Regions from separate parts of the Alkalibacter saccharofermentans DSM 14828 genome, predicted to be linked through region 2. Evidence: a T-box and tRNA genes for the amino acid it is inferred to sense, from the RefSeq annotation. Region 2 holds a T-box; the other holds one or more tRNA genes.
The links. A T-box is a leader RNA that pairs with one kind of tRNA and senses whether it is charged. The one in region 2 lies ahead of ileS (isoleucine--tRNA ligase), so its partner is inferred to be a tRNA-Ile.
Positions count from the first base shown of each region.

Region 1: it has a tRNA-Ile gene. The T-box ahead of ileS (isoleucine--tRNA ligase) is inferred to sense a tRNA for this amino acid. The anticodon was not compared.

Region 1 is NZ_FQTU01000015.1:48,401-60,504, reverse strand. It holds gene mnmM (tRNA 5-(aminomethyl)-2-thiouridylate-methyltransferase MnmM) at 1-92, shown strand, start outside; gene BUB93_RS09705 (BaiN/RdsA family NAD(P)/FAD-dependent oxidoreductase) at 172-1,407, shown strand; gene cmk ((d)CMP kinase) at 1,404-2,048, shown strand; gene BUB93_RS09695 (lysophospholipid acyltransferase family protein) at 2,045-2,635, shown strand; gene BUB93_RS09690 (bifunctional 4-hydroxy-3-methylbut-2-enyl diphosphate reductase/30S ribosomal protein S1) at 2,646-4,667, shown strand; tRNA gene BUB93_RS09685 (tRNA-Thr) at 4,763-4,837, opposite strand; tRNA gene BUB93_RS09680 (tRNA-Phe) at 4,870-4,945, opposite strand; tRNA gene BUB93_RS09675 (tRNA-Ile) at 4,957-5,033, opposite strand; tRNA gene BUB93_RS09670 (tRNA-Pro) at 5,049-5,125, opposite strand; gene BUB93_RS09665 (MBL fold metallo-hydrolase RNA specificity domain-containing protein) at 5,201-6,778, shown strand; gene miaB (tRNA (N6-isopentenyl adenosine(37)-C2)-methylthiotransferase MiaB) at 6,882-8,198, shown strand; gene mutS (DNA mismatch repair protein MutS) at 8,211-10,829, shown strand; gene mutL (DNA mismatch repair endonuclease MutL) at 10,834-12,104, shown strand, end outside.
Region 2 is NZ_FQTU01000002.1:92,811-104,914, reverse strand. It holds gene ileS (isoleucine--tRNA ligase) at 52-3,147, opposite strand; T-box leader at 3,214-3,411, opposite strand; gene BUB93_RS02315 (flavodoxin family protein) at 3,457-4,041, opposite strand; gene BUB93_RS02310 (HAD family hydrolase) at 4,177-4,830, shown strand; gene pdxR (MocR-like pyridoxine biosynthesis transcription factor PdxR) at 4,863-6,203, opposite strand; gene BUB93_RS02300 (ECF transporter S component) at 6,299-6,784, shown strand; tRNA gene BUB93_RS02295 (tRNA-Pro) at 6,825-6,901, shown strand; gene BUB93_RS02290 (hypothetical protein) at 7,222-8,376, opposite strand; gene BUB93_RS02285 (hypothetical protein) at 8,755-9,156, shown strand; gene BUB93_RS02280 (bifunctional diguanylate cyclase/phosphohydrolase) at 9,413-10,942, opposite strand; gene BUB93_RS02275 (helix-turn-helix domain-containing protein) at 10,990-11,385, opposite strand; gene BUB93_RS02270 (MBL fold metallo-hydrolase) at 11,632-12,104, shown strand, end outside.

The DNA of each region.
Region 1 (12,104 bases), on a different contig from region 2:
AGACTTCAAACAAGGATTATTTTGTTCTTAAAACTGCAAACATAAATGTCAAAGGCAGCCCTTATTTGATAATGATAAAAAAATTGAGATAGACAAGAGAGTTTTAAAAATATTAGTAAGGCATGATGTTATGGATTTATAAAATCAAAGGCAGCAATAAAGGAGAAGCGAATGTATAAAGTTGTAGTAATTGGCGGTGGGCCGGCGGGAATGATGGCCGCAGGCAAGGCGGCCTCTCAGGGAAATGATGTGGTTCTTTTGGACAAGAATGAAAAGTTGGGCAAAAAGCTTTTTATAACTGGTAAAGGCAGGTGCAACTTTACCAATGACTGTGATGTGGAGGAACTTTTTGAAAACGTGATAACGAACAAGAAGTTTTTATACAGCGCATTTTATTCTTTCACGAATATGGATACTATAGCCTTTTTTAACCAAATGGGCTTAAAGGAAAAAGTCGAAAGAGGAGGAAGGGTCTTTCCTGCAAGCGACAAATCAAGCGATGTCATAAAAGCTATGGAAAGATATCTAGCTCATAACAATGTCAAAGTAATGCTGAACACAGGTGTCAAAGATTTGCTGATAAAGGACGGCAAGGCTGCAGGCGTCATCCTTGATAATGGAGAGGAGCTTTTGGCAGACAAGGTGATATTGGCAACGGGAGGAGTTACATATCCCCAGACCGGATCAACAGGAGATGGACTGGATTTTGCCAAAAAAACTGGTCATAGTATTAAAAAAGCTCACGGAGCTCTAATACCATTGGTTTCTGAAGATCCTTTCATTAAGGAACTCCAGGGTCTTTCCCTAAGGAATATAAAGGCAACGCTCTTTGAATCGGGAAAGAAAAAAAGAGATCTGTTTGGAGAGATGATATTCACCCATTTCGGCATATCAGGACCCGTTATCCTGTCTCTTAGTTCCTATGTTAAGGAAGGGAAAAAGTATTTTGTCGAGATAGACTTAAAACCTGCACTCGATATCAAGACTTTGGACAGAAGGCTCCAGAGGGATTTTGAAAAGTATAGCAATAAACAATTTAAAAACAGCCTGGATGATCTGCTTCCCCAGCGATTGATACCTGTTGTGATAAAAATGTCAGGGATTGATGAGCAAAAAAGGGCAAATCAAATTTCCAAGGAAGAAAGACTTGAACTGGCAAGTGTTTTAAAAGGATTAAAAATAACAGTTAAATCAAAAGCAGACATAAAACTCGGCATCGTGACATCTGGAGGAATCGAAACCAAAGATATAGATCCCAGCACGATGGAGTCGAAAAAAATATCGGGATTGTACTTCGCCGGAGAAGTCATTGATGTAGATGCAATGACCGGAGGGTTTAATCTTCAAATAGCATTTTCAACAGGATATATTGCGGGATTGTTGGAGAGTAGGGAGGATAAAAAGTGAAAATTGCGGTAGACGGACCTGCTGGTGCAGGTAAAAGTACCATATCGAAGATATTGGCTAAAAAATTGGGTATAAATTATCTAGACACAGGAGCCATGTACAGGGCTGCGACTTATAAAACAATAAAAGAAAGCATTGATCCGGAAAATGAGGAAGCAGTTGTGAAGGCGGTTGAGAATTCCGACATATATTTTAAGGACAATGAGATATATCTGGATGGAGAGAATGTAAAAATACAAATCAGAAGTCCACAGGTCAACAGGTTGGTATCCGTGATCAGCAAAATCGATGAAATAAGAAAGATCATGGTTGCTAAGCAAAAGAAAATATCAGAATCTTCCGATGTCATAATGGATGGAAGAGACATCGGCACAGTCGTTATGCCGGATGCAGACTATAAGTTCTACTTAGACGCCTCTATCGAAATCAGGGCAAAGAGGAGATTTGAGGAGATGGATGATAAATCGGCAATGATGTCTTTTGAAAGCCTGAAAAAGGAAATCGCCAAAAGGGATGAGGAAGATAAAAACAGGAAAACAGGGCCACTGAAAGTGGCGGAGGATGCTGTCGTTATTGATACCTCGGGACTGGAAATAGATCAGGTAGTGGAATTGATGGCAAAGAAAATCAAGGGAGAATGAATATGTTCTACGATGTGGCTAAATTTTTAGTTAATATTTTTTTAAGCATATACTATAAATTCGACATAAGAGGAAAAGAAAATATACCCAAAGGGGTTCCGCTTATAATAAGTTCAAATCATATTCATTGGGCGGATCCCGTCATAGTAGCCTGCAGGACCGGAAAAAGGCACATAAGCTTCCTAGGAAAGCGAGAGCTTTTCAAGAACAAGATTTTTTCGTGGGTTTTGCACAAGCTTACCGTCATACCCGTAAGAAGGGGAGAAGCGGATGTGAATGCGATAAAAAGCGCCTTAAGGGTACTTAAAAACGGCAAGGTGCTGGGAATATTTCCAGAGGGAACGAGAGTCAAGGAAGGCGTGGAGAGAGATCCTCAATCCGGTCTCGTAGTTCTGGCTCTAAAATCAAAATGCGATGTTATACCTGTAGGTTTGAGGGGTAACTATAAATTTAGAAGCACTATTCACATTAACGTAGGTGAGCCCATCAGTTTGAAGGAGTATTACGGTGTGAAAAATGACAAGGAAAAGCTCAAGGAGATAAGTTTGATGATAATGGAAAGAATCAAAGAGCTGGCTAAGGGTTGAAGGTGGAGACATGAAAATAATCTTGGCTAAAAGCGCTGGTTACTGCTTTGGAGTAAACCAGGCGATGAAAAAGGTGGAAGACGCTCTTGAAAAGGGCGATGATAATATATTTACTTTGGGGCCTTTGATACATAATAGGCAAGTTACTGACAAGCTGGAGCAACAGGGAGTAAAGATTATTAGCGATGTTGGATCTGCTAGGGGCGGCGTCATCACAGTAAGGTCCCATGGCGTGGGTGCTGACATAATTGAAGAAATTGCCGAAAGCGGAATCGAGTTGATAGATGCAACTTGTCCATACGTAAAGAAAATACATAATAAAGTCAAGGAATACTATCAAAAGGATTACAAAATATTCATAGTAGGAGATAGGGCACATCCGGAAGTCATTGGAATAAACGGGTGGTGTGATTACAAGGGAGAAGTAATCAATGATAAAAATAGTGTGCCAATTGACCAAAAATATGATAAAATATGCGTTGTAGCGCAAACTACCATGAATCGCGGGATTTTCGAAGAAATATCTGAAGAGATAAAGAAATTATACCCTGAAGCAATTATTCTTAATACTATTTGCAATGCCACAAAAACCAGGCAGGAGGAGACGGCGCAGATTGCTAAGGAGTCCGACTGTATGATAATCGTTGGAGGCCGACATAGCTCTAATACAAAAAAGCTTGCCGACATCGGAAGGAAGCATTGCGAAAAAACAGTTCACATCGAAACAGCTGATGAATTGGATCTTGATATTTTGAAAGGCTGCGATACAGTAGGCATTACAGCAGGAGCATCAACACCCCATTGGATTATTAAGGAGGTTATCAATAAGATGACAAAATCATTTGAAGAAATGTTGAAAGATTCAGAAATGGAAGCATCCTACGAGGAGACTTTTAGAAGACTTGGAAAAGGAAGCATCGTGACTGGAAAGGTGATAGGAGTAAATAAGAATGAAATTTACTTAAATATCAACTACAAGGCTGATGCGATTCTATCCAAGGATGAATATACTGACGAGGATATCGACCTTACTGAAGAGGTAAAAGTCGAAGACGAAATAGAAGTAATGGTTACAAATTTAAACGACGGGAACGGAAACGTAGAAGTATCCAAAAAGAAGATCATACAAAAGAAGGCTTCAGAGGAGCTCTACAACGCATTCAACGAAAAGAGGCTTCTTGAAGGTTCTGTGATTAAAGCTGTCAAGGGTGGACTTATAGTTGATTTGGGCCTGGGTCAGGCATTCATGCCTGCATCACAGTACCACATGAGATTCGTAAAGGACTTGGAAACCTTGGTTGGCAAGAGCGTAAAAGGTCTTATAATCGAATTTGACAAAAGGAAAAATAGAGTCATTTTTTCTCAAAAGGTCGTATTGGAACAGGAATACAAGGAAAAGAAGGAACAAGAGACCAAAGCAAAGGACGAATTCATTAATTCAGTAGAAATTGAGAATATCTTGGAAGGTCCTATAAAATCAATTACTAATTTCGGTATTTTTGTAAAAGTAGGCCCCATTGATGGGTTCGTGCACATAAGCGACTTGTCTTGGGCAAGGGTAAAACATCCCTCTGACATGTACAAGATTGGGGACGAAGTAAAAGCCGTTGTAACTGAAGTCAACAAAGAAGAATACAAGATCAAGATGAGCATAAAGGAACTGAGTGAAGAGCCTTGGACTGTATTTTCCAAGAAGTACAACACAGGTGATGAAGTGGATGTTAAGATCACTAGAATTGCCCCTTTCGGAGCTTTTGCTGAGATTATGGAAGAGGTTGAAGGTTTGATTCACATAAGCGAACTGTCCCATGATAAGGTTGCAAAGGTAGAGGATGTATTGAATGCCGGCGATCAGGTTACGGCCAAGATAATAGGCATAAATGACGAACAAAAGAAGATTTCCTTGAGCATCAAAGAGCTTGTTGCAGAGCCGGCAAAAGAAATCGAAGTAAATGAGACGGTTTATGAGGATGAGTCAGACAATTCCATAGGGAATATCCTAGGAGATATTTTTGATCAGCAAGATAAATAAGTGAGCTAGGGCGGTTGAATTCAACCGCCCTTTTTGCACACTTGATTTTTAGATAAAATAAAAAAAGAACCGCAAAGCGATTCTAAAAGTTTCTATGGAGCTGGTGATAGGAATCGAACCTACAACCTGCTGATTACAAGTCAGCTGCTCTACCGTTGAGCCACACCAGCTTATAAATTTTTTTAAAAATTCCATTTTAAGATGGTGCCCAAGGGCGGAATCGAACCACCGACACGAGGATTTTCAGTCCTCTGCTCTACCGACTGAGCTACTTGGGCGAAAAAAAAGATGGTGGGCCTTCAGGGACTCGAACCCAGGACCTACCGGTTATGAGCCGGTTGCTCTAACCAACTGAGCTAAAGGCCCCCACGTGTGTTAAAATGGTCGAGGTGGAGGGATTCGAACCCCCGGCCCCATGGTCCCAAACCATGTGCGCTACCAAACTGCGCTACACCTCGTTCGTAGTGACAAATAATAATATACAACAAATAAAAAACTTTGTCAATCAATAAAATAAAAAAGGACGTGATTTTATGAAACTTTCTTTTTACGGCGCTGCTCAAATGGTTACAGGATCTTGTTTTCTGGCAGAAACCCATGGTAAAAAATTTTTAGTCGATTGCGGAATGTTCCAGGGTGGAAAGGAATTTGAAGAGCTGAACTACAAGGAGTTCCCCTTTGATCCTGCAGACTTGGACTTTATGCTGCTGACCCATGCCCACATTGATCACTCAGGGAGAATTCCTAAACTATGCAAAGAAGGCTTTACCGGGAAAATATATACAAATCATGCAACAGTTGAGCTTTGCGACATTATGCTTCAGGATAGCGGCCATATACAGGAGATGGAAAGTGAATGGAAAAACAGAAAAAGGCTGCGAAAGGGTCTGGATGAGAGGCCGCCCATGTACAATGTAGCCGATGCAGTGAATTCCATGAAGCAGTTCGCAGGGGTAGATTACAGGAAAGAAATAGAGATAGATTCCGCGCTTAAAGTCAGATTCATTAATTCAGGACATATGCTAGGCTCTGCCTTTGTGGAGATAAAGGTGTATGAAAACGGACGATGGAATGTCTATCTGTTCACTGGAGATATAGGAAATACGAATATACCATTATTAAAGGACCCTGCGACGGTTGAAGAAGTGGATTACCTGGTTATAGAATCCACCTATGGAGACAGAACTCATTCCAATGGAAGGGGACAAAGCAAGGAGCTGCTTTCCATTATCAAAAAAACAGCTGCGAAGGGAGGAAATATTGTGATACCATCCTTTGCTGTTGGCAGAACCCAGGAGGTATTGTATGATATAAACAAATATAAGGAAAAGGGTCTTTTGGGAGAATTCGATAAAATTCCAGTCTATGTGGACAGCCCGCTGGCGATAAAGGCTACTGAAATTTTCAGAAGAAACTGTAAGCATTTTGACAAGGAAACCAAAAAGATGATAGCCGAGGGAGACGATCCTCTACTCTTTGAAAACCTGCACTTCACATTGACAAGCGACGAATCGAAACAGATAAACTCCGATAAAAAAAGCAAGGTCATTATTTCCGCCAGCGGCATGTGCGAAGCGGGGAGGATAAAACATCATTTAAAGCACAACCTTTGGAGAAAGGAATCTTCTGTAGTGTTCGTGGGATATCAGGCCCCGGGGACACTGGGGTTTTCTTTGAAAACGGGAGTAGGCAAGGTAAGGATATTTGGTGAAGAAATTGCAGTTAAATCAGGGATATATTCTGTAGAAGGATTTTCAAGCCACGCTGATTTGGATGGAATCGTGGATTGGATAGGCTCAAACAAGAAGCTTCCGGAAAAGATGATACTGATTCATGGGGAAAAAGAAGGAATGGAAAACCTCAAAAACACTCTCGAGGACAAATTCCACAGAGAAGTGCTGATTCCAAACATGGGCGATACCATAGAAATTACTTACTCGGAGGAAATCATAGATCACAAGGATATCATTGAAGTGGAGGCGGCGGCAAAGGAAAAAATCACTTCAGAGCTGTACGAGCTAATTGATCTAGTGGAAAAAGGCTACGGAAAGCACGTGGATATGGACAAAGTAATTAATGACATAGAAAAACTTAAGGAGCTTATTTCTTAAACTAAGGGATATTTTCTCTCAATTTTATATATGAAATATGTTATAATTATTACTTGTGCAGAGGCAAAAGTCGAGCACCCATAAGTTTGAAAGGTGAGAGAAAATGAACTATAAAATTACTACTTACGGTTGTCAGATGAATGAAAATGACTCCGAAAAAATATCAGGGATGCTGATGGAGTTAGGGCATGTATCTGTCGAGGACGAAAATATGGCAGATATCGTGATACTTAATACCTGCAGCGTGAGAGAAAATGCAAACGATAAGTTCTTCGGACACCTTGGACGATACAAAAGGGTTAAAAGAGATAGACCGGAACTTATCCTTGCTATTTGCGGGTGCATGATGCAACAAGAGTCTGTGGTAGCCGAGGTCAAAAGCAAGCATAGGCACGTTGATATCGTATTTGGAACTCACAATATCCATGAGTTTCCAGATATGCTTTCCAATCACATGGAGAAGCACGAGATGGTGGTCGGCGTATGGCAGGAAGGTGGAGAAATCGTAGAAAACCTTCCAGTGGACAGAAAATACGATTTCAAGGCATATGTATCGATTATGAATGGATGCAATAACTTTTGCAGCTATTGCATTGTCCCATACACAAGAGGCAGGGAAAGAAGCAGGAGCATCGACAGCATTAAGATGGAGGTTGAGGCACTGGCTCAAAATGGGTGCAGGGAGATAACCCTACTGGGGCAAAATGTAAATTCCTACGGCAATACATTTGAAGATTCTGTTGGATTTGGAACCTTGATGAGAGAGCTTGCTAAAACTGAAGGACTCGATAGGATAAGGTTCATGACATCTCATCCAAAGGATCTTTCTGATGAGGTTATCGAAGCGATTGCCGAAGAACCGAAGATATGCAATCATATACACTTGCCTGTACAATCTGGAAGCAGCAGGATATTAAAGGATATGAACAGAAAATACGACAAGGATAGCTACATAGCCCTGGTTGAAAAGATAAAAGAACGAATTCCTGAAGTTGCTCTTACTACGGATATAATCGTTGGCTTTCCCGGAGAAACTGAAGAAGACTTCCAAGATACCTTGGATGTTATGGAAAAGTGTAGATTCGACTTGGCATTTACCTTCCTCTATTCTCCAAGGGAAGGCACTCCGGCATGGGGGCGAGATGATCAGGTGCCGGAAGATTTGAAGCATGAAAGACTTAACAGGCTCCTTGAAGTTCACAATAAAATAGGCAGGGAGATAAACGAAGGTTACGTGGGTAAATCCTTGGATGTTCTTGTGGAAGGACCCAGCAAGAATAATCCGAAAAACCTTTCCGGCAGAACCGAAACGGCCAAGCTGGTCAATTTTCCGGGAGATATGTCGTTGACGGGGAAAATCGTCAAAGTTAAAATAACCCAGGCAAAGACCTTCAGCCTAAACGGAGAAATAGAACAGTAAAGGGATGGTTTCATGGATCAGCTAACACCAATGATGAGACAGTACTTAAATGTACATGAGAAGGTAAAGGATGCCATATTATTTTTTCGCCTTGGGGATTTCTACGAGATGTTTTTTGACGATGCAATAACAGCGTCTAGAGAGCTTGAAATAACCCTAACAGGCAGGGAATGCGGTTTAGAAGAAAAAGCTCCCATGTGCGGAGTGCCATATCATTCAGCAGAAGGCTATATAGCAAAGTTGATCGAAAAGGGATACAAGGTCGCGATCTGCGAGCAGGTAGAAGATCCAAAGGAAGCGAAAGGAATAGTAAAAAGGGATGTAGTAAGAGTAATATCTCCCGGGACTGTCAACGACGGCAATTACCTTAAGGACCGTTCCAACAATTATCTGATGAGTATTTATTACAACATGGTAGACTTCGGACTGGCATATATGGATATTTCAACAGGAGAATTCTATGTTACTGAGTTAAATGGCCATGAGAATAAATACAGGATTCTTGATGAAATTGCAAAAATATCCCCATCCGAAATTCTAATAAATACGGTTTTGTTCAAAGACAAGGTCCTCCACGAAACAATGGCAAACAAGTTTTCAATGTTCACTAACGTGTTGCCCAACAAGTATTTTGACTTGGAAAACTCAAAGGAGATTATATCTCGGTCAGTTGGAGTATATTCTGTAAATTCCTTGGGACTTACCGACAGACAGCATGGCCTGAGAGCTGCAGGCGCTCTGCTTGAATATATTGACCAGACGCAGATGAGAACTCTGTCCCATATAGACAGGATAAATTGGTATGAAGTGGATAGCTACATGTCACTGGATTATGCCACAAGATCCAATCTGGAGCTGGTAAAGACCATAAGAGGTGGGGACAAAAAGGGAAGCCTCCTTGGAATACTAGATAAGACCCAGACTTCCATGGGAGGGCGAAAGCTAAAAAAATGGCTGAGCGAGCCACTTACAGACCCAAATATGATAAATAAAAGGCTTGAGGCCGTAGAATCAATATATGAGGATGTTTCTATAAAAGATAGGCTTAAAATAGCTTTAGGGAGCATTTACGACCTTAAAAGAATAGTAGGCAAGCTGTCATTTGGAAACTGCAATTCCAGAGACATGACCGCCCTAAAGGATTCCATATTCTTGATTCCGGATATCAAGAATATATTGGAAAGTGCAAAAAGTGGTTATCTATCTGAATTAAGAATGGAAATAGATGATCTGCAGGATTTAGGAGAGCTAATTGAAAAATCCATCAATCCCGATGGACCGGCTACATTAAAAGAAGGAAACCTTATTAAATACGGTTACGATAAAAATGTAGACTACTACAGGAATATTTCCGGAAACAGCAAAGACATGATTTTGAGAATCGAGGCTGAAGAGAAGGAAAAAACAGGCATAAAATCTCTGAAGATAAAATATAACAAGGTATTTGGATACTACATTGAGGTAACCAGGACCAATCTTCATCTCGTGCCTGAACGTTTTGTAAGAAAACAGACTCTGGCAAATTGTGAGCGATATTTTACAGAGGAGCTGAAGGATCTAGAGACGAAGATATTGGAAGCAGACGAAAAACTCGTAGAGCTTGAATACGAAATTTTTCAGGATGTCAGACAAGAAATAATAAGAAATATAAATCGCATTAAAAAAACTGCGGATTTTATCAGCGTAATAGATGTGTTATATTCTTTTTCTCAGGCGGCCTATGAGAATGGATATGTGAAGCCATCGGTGGCGGAGTCTGATGAGATAATAATTTTTGATGGAAGGCACCCGGTTGTAGAGTCAATGATGGATTCTAACGACTTTGTACCAAATTCTTGTGAAATTGACTGCAGAAATAACAGGATGATTTTGATTACCGGTCCGAATATGGCAGGCAAGTCAACCTATATCAGGCAGGTTGCGCTTATAACTCTCATGGCCCAAGTTGGATCCTTTGTGCCAGCCAAACAGGCGAAAATAGGCGTCGTTGACAGGATATTTACAAGGGTGGGAGCTTCTGACGATCTAGCTTCCGGGCACTCCACCTTTATGGTTGAGATGAGCGAAGTTTCAAACATCTTAAAAAACGCAACAAAGAACAGTCTTGTCATACTTGATGAAATCGGAAGAGGCACAAGTACTTTTGACGGGCTTAGCATCGCCTGGGCTGTTGCCGAACATTTAGCAGAGAGCACAAAGGTAGGGTGCAAGACCTTGTTTGCAACTCATTACCATGAGCTTACAGAACTTGAAGAAATGATGGATGGAGTTCGCAATTACTGTATAAAGGTACAGGAAAGGGAAGAAGGGGTGATTTTCCTTAGAAAGATCGTTCCGGGAAGTGCGGATAAAAGCTATGGAATAGAAGTCGCGAAGCTGGCTGGGCTTCCCCAGGGTGTCATCCAACGGGCAAATGAACTTCTATTGGTAATGGAGGAAAAGGAAGTTAGAATTAAAAGAAGCAAAAAAATTCAGGAAGCAGTTTCAGAAGATAAAGACCGGCTCAACCTTTTTAACTACAAGGACAAGCTTGTAATTGAAGAGCTTGAGACCCTGCCCATTGAAGAAATGACGCCGATAGAGGCTATGAACTATTTAAATGCCCTCAAAAAAAGACTGACAAGCGAGTGATAATATGAAGATTGCCTTTTTAGATAGCCAAACAGCGGCGAAAATAGCAGCCGGAGAGGTGATAACCGATCCGGCAGCAGTTGTTAAAGAGCTTGTTGAAAACTCAATAGATGCTAGTTCGGAAAATATCAGGATAGAGATAGAAAACGGAGGCAAAGCCTTGATTAGGGTCGTAGACGACGGTGAAGGGATAAACGAAGCTGATGTCTTCAACGCCTTTAAAAGACATGGGACGAGCAAGATTAAAAAAATAGACGACTTGGACAACCTCCATACCTTGGGGTTTAGGGGGGAGGCCCTTGCGAGTATGGCTGCGGTATCCAAGGTAACCCTTAGGACATCGGATTCTGATGACGGACTTGGAACCGGGTTAAGGCTGATAGAGGGAAAAGGGGAAAAACAGGCAATTTCCTGCAAAAGAGGAACGTCGATATCAATAGAAGAGATTTTTTTCAACACTCCTGCAAGGCTCAAGCATATGAAAAAGCCGGGAGATGAAAATAAAAAGATCATTCAGATCGTACAGGTCTTATCCATGTCCCACCCCGAAGTTTCCTTTAGCCTATTGATGGATAATTCTGAAGTTTTAAGGACACCGGGGAAAGGCGGTCTCGAAAATACCCTTAAGAGTCTGTTCGGTGAGAGGTTTGACAGTGAGCTGTTCAAGGCGGATTATCAAAATTCTCCCATGGAAATAGAAGGATTCTTGGGCAGTCCGTATTATACGAAAAAAACAAGAGACTACCAGTTCGTCTTCATAAACAACAGGTATGTAAGAGAAATTAAAATTAATAAAGCCATAGAGGATGCATACGACAATACGGTTATGATCAATCAGCATCCTGTATTCATACTGAATATAAAGCTGCCCCCTGACATGCTGGACGTAAACATTCACCCGGCCAAGACAAAGATCAAGATATTGAATGAAAGCCTGGTAATGCTGCTTTTAAAAAGCGGAATCAGAAAAATTATAAGACAAAATCTTGTGGAAAAGAAACCACATCAATTCTCAGAGGAGCGGAATAAAGAAAAATCTTATTTTAAATATATTGAAGATACTAACAACGGGATTGATCTTAAAGAAGAAAAAGCTCCTGTGTTTGAAGAAGTGGAAGAAGTGCCTTTGTTAATTGAACAAAAGACAGAAACAATTACTGATGGATTTGAATTAACTTCTGAAGCCAAACCAGAAATACTAAAGGAAGATTTGCCCGAATATCTAGAGGATATAAAAAAAACCAAAGGAATTGAAGGTTTGTTTCAAAACACTAC
Region 2 (12,104 bases):
GTTTTCAGCAAAACAGGCGGTCTTCTTAAATAACCGCCTGCTATCCTTATTTTATTTCTTTTCCACCTTGATTCCGGTCTCGTGACCGTTTATGCTCTGCACTGCTAATTCGTCATCAGTAAGAACAAGCTCTGCGGTCAAGGTTTCTGATTTTATGAAGTCTTTAAAAGATTCGACGGCTTTTTGGATTTTTTCATCCCCGTTGATATATAAAACTATTTGATCTAAAACTTCATAGCCGTTTTGCTTTCGCATCTGCTGCACCTTTGATATTATCTCCCTTGCACAGCCTTCAGCAATAAGCTTTTCATCAAGAGCAGTATCCAGTATTACGAATATATTGTTTTCCATCTGCACATTGAAGCCTTCTTTTGCAGATATTCTTACATCAAGATACTCTTCCTTTATAAGTATATCCTCTCCGTCAACACTCAATGTAACGCTACCTTGTGATTTCACTGTAGAGACTATCTCCTGGGCATTTGCCTGAGCAAGCGCTTTTGCCAAGGATTTTACTTTAGGTCCAAATACGGGTCCTGCAACCTTGAAGTCAGGCTTAAGGCTGAAATCCAAAAATTCATTTAAATTATCTTCAAAGCTTACTTCTTTGATGTTTAACTCTTCTTTTATGAGCGGAACCAGATAGCTTATGGAATCCTTGAATTTTCCGTCTACTAAAATCTGCTTTAGAGGCTGTCTAACTTTTATCTGGGCTTCTTCCCTAGCTCCTCTTCCAAGACTTACCAAGGTCCTGACTGTATCCATCCTTTCCTCTACCATTAAGTCTAGACGGCTCTCATCACATCTTGGATAATCGGAAAGATGCACGGATTCTTCTCCTGTGAGCTTTGTGTATAACTCTTCCGCGATGTATGGAGCAAATGGTGCTATCAGCTTTGCCAGCCCTGTGAGCACTTCGTAAGTGGTATTGAACACCGCTTTTTTATCATCTGTTAACTCCTTAGCCCAGAATCTTCTCCTATTTCTTCTTATATACCAATTGGATAGGTCCTCATTTACGAATTCCTGCACTTTTCTGGCTACTCTGGTAAGGTCGAAGATCTCCATTTCTTCTTCAACATCTTTTAGCAGATTATTATATTTAGAGATTACCCATCTGTCAATTTCAGGTCTTTTGTCGTGCTCAATGAAGAAATCATTTGGATCTATATCGTCTGTATTTGCATAAAGAGCAAAGAATGCATAGACATTTTTAAGGGTGTTGAAAAACTTGCTCTGTACCTCTTTTAATCCTTCTATGTCAAACTTGGTAGGTGTCCATGAGGGGGATACGTAAAGCAGATACCATCTTAGCGCGTCTGCACCAAATTTGTCGAACATCTCAAAAGGATCTACAGTATTTCCCCTGGTTTTTGACATCTTTCTTCCTTCTGAGTCCAGTATCAAGTCATTGACCAATACTCTCTTATATGGCGCTTTCTTCATAATAAATGACGAAATGGCTATCAAGGAATAGAACCAGCCTCTGGTCTGGTCGATCCCTTCGCATATGAAATCCGCCGGAAACTGTTCTTCAAACAGCTCTTTATTTTCAAATGGATAGTGGTATTGGGCAAATGGCATGGATCCTGAGTCGAACCAGCAGTCGATGACTTCTGTTACTCTATTCATGCTTTTTTCGCACTTGGGGCAAGGTATGTGAACTTCATCCACATAAGGTCTGTGAAGCTCTATGTCTTCTGAAATGTCCTCAATCGCTCTATCCTTAAGTTCTTGCCTGCTTCCAACAGACTCAAGGTGTCCGCATTCGCATTTCCATATGTTAAGCGGGGTTCCCCAGTATCTGCTTCTTGATATCGCCCAGTCGTTTAAGTTTTCGAGCCAGTTGCCGAAACGTTTCTCGCCCACGTAGTCAGGATACCAGCTTACGGTATTATTGTTCTTTATAAGCTCGTCCTTGATTTTTGTCATCTCTATGTACCAGCTGGGCTTTGCATAGTAGATCAGCGGTGTCTTGCACCTCCAGCAGTGTGGATAATTGTGGGCAACTTTTTCTTTTTTAAACAGCTTGTCGTTTTCCTTTAGCCACTTTATGATCTCTATGTCCGCATCCATTACGAACATGCCTTCCCAGGGAGTGTCAGTGTACTTTCCCTCTTCATCAACAGGATTAAACACCGGAAGACCATATTTTCTTCCTACCTGATAGTCGTCCTCTCCAAAAGCTGGTGCCATATGAACTACTCCTGTACCGTCATCTGTTGTTACAAAATCAGCACAAGTTACATAAAATGCCTTCTTGTCAGTTGATAAAAACGGCATCAGCTGTTCATACTCTGTATACTCCAGTTCTGCTCCAGGCATTTCCTCCAGGATTTCAAAACCCTCTCCGATTACTTTGCCTAAAAGTTCCTTTGCCAGTATATAAGTTTTTCCTTCATATGAAGCTTTCACGTATACCGCCTTGGGATTGACAGCAAGAGCCACATTTGAAGCCAACGTCCATGGCGTAGTTGTCCATACCAAAAAGTATGCATCCTGCTCTCTAAGCTTCATGGGCACTACTACCGTATTGGATTTAATCTCCTGATATCCCTGAGCCACTTCATGAGATGCAAGACCTGTTCCACAGCGAGGACAGTATGGAAGGATTTTGTGCCCTTCATATATCATGCCTGCATCAAAAAACTGCTTTAGAATCCACCAAACAGTTTCAATGTAGTTGTTGTCCAAAGTAATATACGGATCTTCCATATCGACGAAGTAGCCCATCCTTTTGGTCATCTCTCTCCATTGAGCTTCGTAAGTAAAAACTGATTCCTTGCACTTTTTGTTGAACTTGTCGAGTCCGTAATTTTCTATTTCTGTCTTGCTTGAGAGGTTAAGAGCTTTTTCAACTTCTATCTCAACAGGAAGCCCATGAGTGTCCCAGCCGGCTTTCCTTAGCACCCTGTAGCCTGACATGGTTTTGTATTTACACACAGAATCCTTCAGAGTTCTTGAGATGACGTGATGAATCCCGGGTCTGCCGTTAGCTGTAGGCGGTCCTTCATAGAAAACGAAATTCTCTTTTCCATCTCTGTTATCGATGCTTTTTTTGAGTATGTCGATTTGTTCCCATTTGTCTGAGATCTGTTTTTCTCTTTCTGCAACAGGCAAGCTTGATAATTCTTTAAATTTGCTCATTTCTTCCTCCTGTAATTAGTTTATTTCCCATATGCATCTTTTAAAATAAAAAAACACCTTCGCTCATATAAGAACGAAAGTGTCTGACTTCGTGGTACCATCTTACTTCGCACCATAATGGTGCCTCATTTGTTAACGGCTTTACCGGATCTTATAGACCTAGCTCAGAGTTGATATTCGATATGACGCCGCTAACGATCTTTCAGCCTGGGATCGCCTCTCTACAAGCTTAATCATATTTACTGGTCTCTTCATAGCATTTTTATATGAATTTGTACGATATATTTTATACAAATTTCTTGAGAAAAGTCAAGGCTTTTGAAGTTTTATTTTTTCTTTGACCCTTCCCCCGGCTTCTTTTAACTCTGCTACCGCTTTTTTGTTATCCCTTATCATGACTTCATCGGTTTTATTGTATTTCAAATACTCAAGCACGTCTGCATTGATATTACCCAGGAAATGCTTAAGCTCTACCATTATTCCGTCAAATTGGCCAGGGTACTTAGGCGCTCCGCCATTTGAAAGCACCGCCACATTTTTCTTTTCCTTGAATATAGGATCTTTGAAGTTGTACTTTGCATTGTAGAGAATCTGGGTCCTGTCTATGAATATCTTAAACCTGCTTGTGACGCTGTTAAAATACAGAGGAGTGGCCAATACGATAAGATCGCTGTTTTTAAAGATATCTATTACATCCTCCATGTCGTCTTTTAATATGCAGTGGCCATAATGCCTCCTGCAATAATCACAAGCCAGACATATCTCTATTTTCTTATCTAACAGATCCACGAATTCTACATCATTGCCTTCCTCTAGATGCTCTAAGAAAAAGTCCGCCATCTGTCTGGTGTTTTTGTTCCTTCTATGGCTACACAAAAGAACTGTAATCTTCAAATTACAACCCCCCTTAAAGTTGGTATGTTTTCATTATAACACGTTTGTAACGTTTTCAAGCAAGCTGACTTGTTGATTTCATGTAGAGTTTGATCTACAATGGTTATGTAGCTATTAATATTAAAGGAGTCCATTATGCTTAAAAACAAAAAAAGTGTGATATTCGATCTCGACGGCACATTGATAGATTCTCTGTGGGTTTGGAGACAGATTGACGAATTGTACCTTGAAAAGAAGGGAATAATCTGCGAAGACAATCTGCAAGAGGCACTAAACGGCAAAAGCTTTACTGAAGCAGCAAAGTTTTTTAAAGAAACCTTCTCTATGAATGAAAGCATAGAAGAAATCAGCAACGACTGGATTGAGATGTGTCTAGACGTCTATGTGGATGAAGTGATTCTAAAGGAAGGTGCGCTTCGCTTTGTGCAAAAGGTCCACTCCATGGGAAAAAGCCTTGGCGTCGGCACCAGCAACAACAAGAAAATTGCCCAACAGTATCTTCAGTCAAAGAACATGACAAGGTATTTCTCCACTATCAGGACCTCCTGCGAAGTAGGAAAAGGCAAACCTAATCCTGATGTGTTCTTAAAGGTAGCAGAAGATTTGAATGTCAGACCTGATGAATGCCTTGTATTTGAAGATACCTTAGAGGGAGTCATGGCGGCCAAAAATGCCGGTATGGAGGTGGCCGCTGTTTACGACAGCGCTCATGTGAAATTCGAGGATGATATCAAGAGCCTTGCCGATTACTATTTCGAAAATCTTTTACAGGCCGGAGCCGCAATTTAAATTTTTAGCAGTTTGATAATTCAAACTGCTTTTTATAATATTGCTTCTATTGTATCCAGCGGAATTCCACTGTAGGTAAGAAGGATCAATTCCCCTACATTTCCTGTTCCTGAATCTATCTTCTCTGTAAGAATGTCATTTGCGCAGAAGATGTTTTCCAGCTCTTCTTTTGCTCTCTGGGTGTTTAATTGAATAATCAGGTGCAATCCGCTGTTCCCTCCGATTATCGTTATTTGGTCACCGAATTTTTTCTTGAGCCTCTCTTTTATCATGATATTTTTTTTATAGTATATCTTGTTAATTTTTCTCAAATGTCTTTCAAAGTGACCTTCCTTCATTAACTGGCCAAGGGTCAACTGCTCCAGTTTGGATGCAGTCTGAGTAAATCTGTTTTTATTTTGATTATACGTTTCAATCAATCTTCTTGTAAGAACCATATAGCTTATCCTGATTGAAGGCGTCAAAAGCTTTGAAAAGGAACCTAGATACACCACATGCTCCCCTTCGTCTAGACCTTGAAGAGATGGTATGGGCTCTGTTTCGTATCTTATTATGCTGTCATAGTCGTCTTCTACTATCAATATGTCCTTTTCTCTCGCCCAGTTTAGTACCTCGAGTCTTCTTTTTATGGGCATTACGGTTCCCATAGGATACTGGTGTGAAGGGCTTAAGTATGCCAGATTTCCCTTGGTCTCATATAGAAGATCCGTTCTTATTCCTTCCTCATCCACGCTTACCGGCTCAATTTCAAAGCCGTAATCCTCAAAAGTCTGTCTCGCGTGAACAAAACCTGGATCCTCTACGATCACAGTTTGAGTAGATTCCCTGATAAGGCCGGATATTATCCCTAAAAGATACTGGCTTCCCGATCCTATCACTATTTGGTCCGGGGTACAGTAAACTCCTCTGCTTTTGGAAATAAACCTGCTGATTTCCTGCCTTAACAGAAGCTCCCCTTGTAGATCTCCGCCGTCAAAGATTTCATCTTTTTTTTCTCTTATTACCCAACCATACAGTTTACGCCACAACTTAAAGTCAAAGCTGTCTTTATCAACACCGGTATTGATATATGACTTCTTTGCCTGGTTTACCCGTTTCTGCTTAGGGATTTTTTTAAATCCATACTCCTTAAGCTCAACTGCAAAATAGCCCTTTCGGGGAATGTTTTCTATATATCCTTCTGCAGCAAGTTGATTGTAAGCAGACTCTATTGTGATCTTGCTTACGTTTAACCCTTTAGCCAATCCCCTTACGGAGGGGAGCTTCTCATTCTTAATAATTTTTCCGCTCATTATCTCATTTTTATAATGCCTATAAATTTGCAGGTAAAGTTTTTCTCCACTTTTTTTGTCCAGTATAAATCTATCTATCATTTCAATCTGTCCTTGCCAAATTATTTTAATTTGTATATTTTAATATGGTCATGTTTATTATACTATAATTAATAAATAAATTAAAGGAGCTAATCATGAATACTACACTTAAAAAATTAATCTACACATCCCTGATGCTTGCCCTTGTTTTTGTGGCTACAGTGGTAATAGCAATACCCATGCCTTTGGGCTATGTCAATCTAGGCGACGGAGCAATATACATTGCAGCCGCACTTCTTGGTCCCAAATTCGGATTTCTAGCTGCAGCTCTTGGCTCTGCATTGGGGGATTACTATTTAGGCTACCTGATCTATATGCTGCCCACCTTCCTTGTAAAAGGTGCTATGGGTTACGTTTCAGGGCTTATGTTTGAAAAGTCCAAGTACGTCCAGGGGGTAATTGCCGGTTTTATTATACTTGTAGCTGGATACTACATTGCAGAAGTTATAATCTACTCCAATTTCATTTCCCCATTGTCAAGCATCCCTTTTAACGGCGTCCAAGGGGCTGTAGGCGCTGTTGTAGGATATCTGTTTGCAACGAAATTCAAAAAAATATTTTCCGGCAAAATCAATTTCTAAATTGCAAAATAAATGACATTCATTTATAATTGTTAATGTTCGGGGTGTGGCTCAGCTTGGTAGAGCGCTTGGTTCGGGACCAAGAGGCCGGAGGTTCAAATCCTCTCACTCCGACCATTTTCTATTTGAAACTTCGGCCTGGATGGGGCTTGGGGAAGGATTCCTTCCCCATTTTAGCGATAGCGGAAGTTCATCTCCGGGGGTTACAGGACATCAAGCGAAGCATATGTCCGTCATAAGGGGGCAGACGCCCCCTGTGAGGAGCTTGCGACGGATGGATGGTTCAAATCCTCTCACTCCGACCATTATCAAGGCTTTCAGAGACTTTCTTAAGTCTCTTTTTTTATTATTTGTCATTAACTTATCCTTAATCTCCAATCTAATCGGTAGGAGGAGATACTACAATTAGATAGAGATTGCTAATTGCATAGTAAGCTCTATCTAATTAAAATTTCTGAAGAAGGGGCTGAAGCACCTACCGAATTCCAAGAACCATCTTCATAGACTTCCAGCGTGTATGAATACTCATGAATAATTTTTGTATATTCCTTGACTGGCTCTTTATCTGGGTTTCTATCATCTACTAATTCGCCACTAGAAATCCGTCTTATAACTTCATCAAATTTACTGATTGTCAAATTTGCTTCTGGAAACAGACCTTGAAGCTGCTGGAGGGAAATTTGACTGAATCCGTCTACAGGTTCAAAAAACACAGGATCTTTGTCATATTCCAGTTTGCTTAGCTCCCCTACATTATAACAAGCATCATCTTCTATCGAATATGCAGCATCAATACTATCATAAAACCAAATAGTTTGAAGTGAATAATCATCGAATTTGGTTATTTCATCATAGATAAATCTCAAGTTTTCTTCATCAATTTCAGAGTCTACAACAACTTTATATAAAACACTATCTATATCTTCCTTACTAATAGGCTGCTCAAATGCCCTCGAATAATCTGGATTATCATTGTTCCCATAGCTAGGTAGAAAAATAAGTTCTTCTGTCGATGTATCATATTGCGCTATTTTATGAAAATCAGTGTATTTTCCTTTTCCAATATAAAACATATCATCTTCAAAATATCCTATTAAAGAATTAGAATATAAGAATGCATCTTTTTCTAATTCTTCGCCATTCTCTTTAGCTAAATCAACAACAAAAGGTATTAAATTTTCATAGTCTGCAATGGAATCTAATTGTATTTGCCAGTCAGATGCCCTGATACTTTTAGCATGATTTTCGGGAAGTGTTCTGTATTTAGTATATATTAACTCTATTGAATCTCCGACAACATAATTATATATATTTATATCATTGCTGTTTTTCACAAATTCATAGAAAGTTAAATTATAAGAAATTTCTTTAGCATCATAAAACTCTTGACTTTGATATAAATACAGACCGTATGCAAAATACAAATCTTTATCCACGTTCTCAAGTACTGCATTTGCTGCATCAATCATAGTATCATAGCTTTTATCGGGTTCAGCATTAGATTCAGACTTTGCACACGAACTAGTTATAAGGCTGATAGAAATTAAGGAAAAAAATATTAAATAACAAAACTTCATTTTGAGCTTTTTCATAGAATGTTCCCCCCACGATAATAATTCTTGTTTCGATTTTATCAGTTTATAAATGTATATTCAACCAATTCATTATATAATATGGTTTTTAAAGTAAATTTTATGTCTCATATACTTAAAATACAACTATATAATTAAAATACTAAAAAGTTAAATAAAGGGTTGACGACTGGGTATAATTAGATAAAATGGTAACAAACCATGTCTGGTTTTTAAAGAAAGTGAAGTTTCTCGTAAATATGTATGTAATTTAACTCAATAAGTAAACAATAACAAAATCAGCTAATTATTAAAGTATGTCACTTGAAATGAAAAGATTTTCAGTTATGAAGAATTATAGATTTTGTTTATTCTTTGAAAATTCAAAAGGAGATCTGTATGAGAAAATATATTCTTATATTCTTAATTTCGTTGTTTGCGTTATTGCTTTCCAATTGCGCAACAAGTCAATCTGAAGAATTCAATCTAAAAAAAACTTTGATTCAACTTGCTACCATTAACGAAGCATATTTGCTGCAATCTGAAGAAGATGACGAGTTTTGGGCTATTACAGACAAGATGACACAAGCACTGGAAGATAATCCAGACTGGTTCGCGAAATTTAGGAAAGAAAACAAGTATTATCCCTATACTTATGATGAGCGATTAGGAATAACAGAAGAAGAATATAACAATCTATTCATCAGTGGAAAGTATATAAGCATTGTTGATGCAGAAGTTGCTTATCCATTCTCATGTAAATTAATCGATAAAGATACTTATTCTTTAAACCTTCGGTAAATATAAGGGACTTGATGAATATGTCATTTACTATAGAATCGTTGATACAGCAGCATACACCGCCGATTTTTATATTTTTAAATTTTCTTAGTTTTATAGTTTGACCAGTTCATTATTGTTTGATACCATGTGAAATTTGAAGTAAAGATGCATACTCTAAAATCTTTATATGCCGCAGTTTTATAAACAATAGTAAAACACTGAGAGAAGAAGGTATTAAAGCAATCTGGGCGTCTCCTTACGTGAGAATTACATTTTATTCAAACAACGCAGACACTTTTATCTTTACTCCATTTTGCTCTGAATTGGCATTTTGATACACCTTAATATCAACGACATGTTTTTCAGTGTTGCTAACTAAATCTATAAATCTATTTGCCAATTCCGGATCGAACTGTTTCCCGAAATTGTCTTCTATCTCCTTTATAACAGCTGCTAGCTCCATACCTTTTCTATAAGGCCTATTTGACATCATAGCATCAAAAGCATCTGCAAGAGAAAGCATTCTTGAATAATACGGGATTTCATTGCCCGCTAACCCATCGGGGTATCCTTTGCCATCAAAACGTTCATGATGCGCTCTTACTATTAGAGCATACTCGCAAAAATCAGGTAGGCTCTTAAGTATGTTATGCCCAAGGGCAGTATGTTTTTTGATTATTTCAAACTCTTCATATGTTAGCTTGGTTGTCTTATTTAATAATTCCGCCGGAAGATCTACTTTTCCTATGTCATGCAGCAAGGATAATACCTTAAGCCTTTCAACTTCAAAACTGTCAAGAGACAACGCTTCTCCGAATGCAGCCATAAGATTCATTACCCGTGTAGAATGTCCATAGGTGTAATGATCCTTTGAATCGATAATACTAAGTACCATTTTTATTGCCAGCTCTTTTTCAAGACTGCTACCTGTGACATTTTCAATGTTGTCAAAAAGGTTTTTATAAATATTCGTATGCAAATTTTCGTAAAGTTTGTTTCCGGTTATTATTTTCTCTGCCTGAGAATATAAAAGATTATATGAATCAACCGTGTGTGGGTAGTGAGCAATTCCCGATGATATCTGGATATGCTTTGTTTGAATACCATTCTTTTTATCGTAAAAACAAAAATCGTCAACCTTCTTATGTATTTCCTTTTCTAATCGAATCATATCATCAAAATCAACTCTAGGGAGCATGATGGCAAACTTGCTTCCAGATGCCCTGCAGAAGATGCTTCCCTTTGAGAGGCTTTTATTTATTGAATCAGCAATGCTTTTTAAAACAGAGTCACCAGCTTGATATCCGTATATTTTATTTATTTCAGCAATTGGGAAGACATCAAAAACCAAAATTCCTATAGGGGATTTGTCTGCTGCTTCTGATAGTTCATGCAAGTATTTAAACATATATTTTTTATTGTGCAACCCTGTGGTCACATCTTTGAAGGTCAATGTTTCGATGTCTGCACGTTTCTGATTTAAATTTTCAACCAATAAACCTATAATAATTGAGGCTACAATAATGCTTATTTGTGTAAACATAAGTCCATAGTACATTGTATGGGGGTTAGCGAGAATTCTAAAAAAAGATGTAGCTGCGACTACCAAATTAAAAAGTATCGAAATGATCATCCCTCTATAACCATCAACCAAGGGTAAGCTAAGGGTGAGAGCCAATAGTGCTGAACCATTTAAAACCGTTATAATATCGTATACATGTGGATATGATATTATGTAGATTAATAACAAAATACTGATAATAACAACTTTTGTCTTTTTCTTATAAGATTTTTTTAAATGCATAATTTTACCCCTCAAATCTAATGTATTATTGGCTAAATTGTAAAAATTTACTCAAGATTTAAAAAAATATAGTTGCTTAGCTTTTTTTTCTCTTTCAGCAGTCGCTTTCCTTCAATAAAGTCTGCGATTGACTGGATCTCATCCTCTGTCCAATCATGATAATCTTGGAATGCAATAGCTGCATCTTTAAACTCAGGTCTTTTGAGCAATTCAACAATCTGCTCTTTAGGCGTGGGGCTCGCTGTTTCAATTCTTCCTAATATATAATCTGATGCAACACCAAAAATATCACATAGCTTTACAATAGTCTCAAAATCAGGCTCGTTTATACCCTTTTCCCATTTTCCGACCGCTTGCTGAGAAATTCCTAAGATTTCAGCAAGTTGTTTTTGAGTCATATTTTTTTCTTCTCTTAAGCAACGAATTTTTTCGCCTATGCACATTTTACACATCTTTTATACACCTCTCAGAAATATTCTACACTAAAATGTAGTTATTCACTTGTCAAACACCGAAAAATATCAAAAAATACACTCGCAACACCTCAACGGTGTAGCGAATTATAACATATGAATGCCGAAAAGGTGTATGCTTTAAACGAAAAAAATGAGGGTTATTCAAATTATTCAGGCCTGGCCAGAATAATTTATGATACAATTAATCCAATTACTATTTCAGGGAGATTTGTCATGTCGCTAATTCATGTTACTGGAAACACCTACTGCATAGATTTAGGATATTCATATGTAGGCTTATATAGAATAGGAAAAAACGATGCAGTCCTTCTCGATACCGGAAGACCCGGTGAAGAGGGAGATATTTTGCTTAATGCAATACGTGAAAATAACATTATAATCAAAGCTATCATCTCAACCCATGCCCACATCGACCATGTGGGTAACAATTCTTTATTGAAAAACCACTTCAATTCCACCATTGCCATGCACTTTAACGAGGCTGGGTTGTGCTTTTCAGATCTTTCGATTAAAAACGCCAATCCAATCCTGGATCTGCACCATGCCAAAAGATTTTATTCCAACATGGTGTGCAAAACTGACCGGCTTATACTCGATTCTGACGATAAGATAACCTTCGAAGGCGCGGATTTTTCCATATTCCATGCCCCAGGGCATTCTCCAGGTCATATCTGTGTAATCACCCC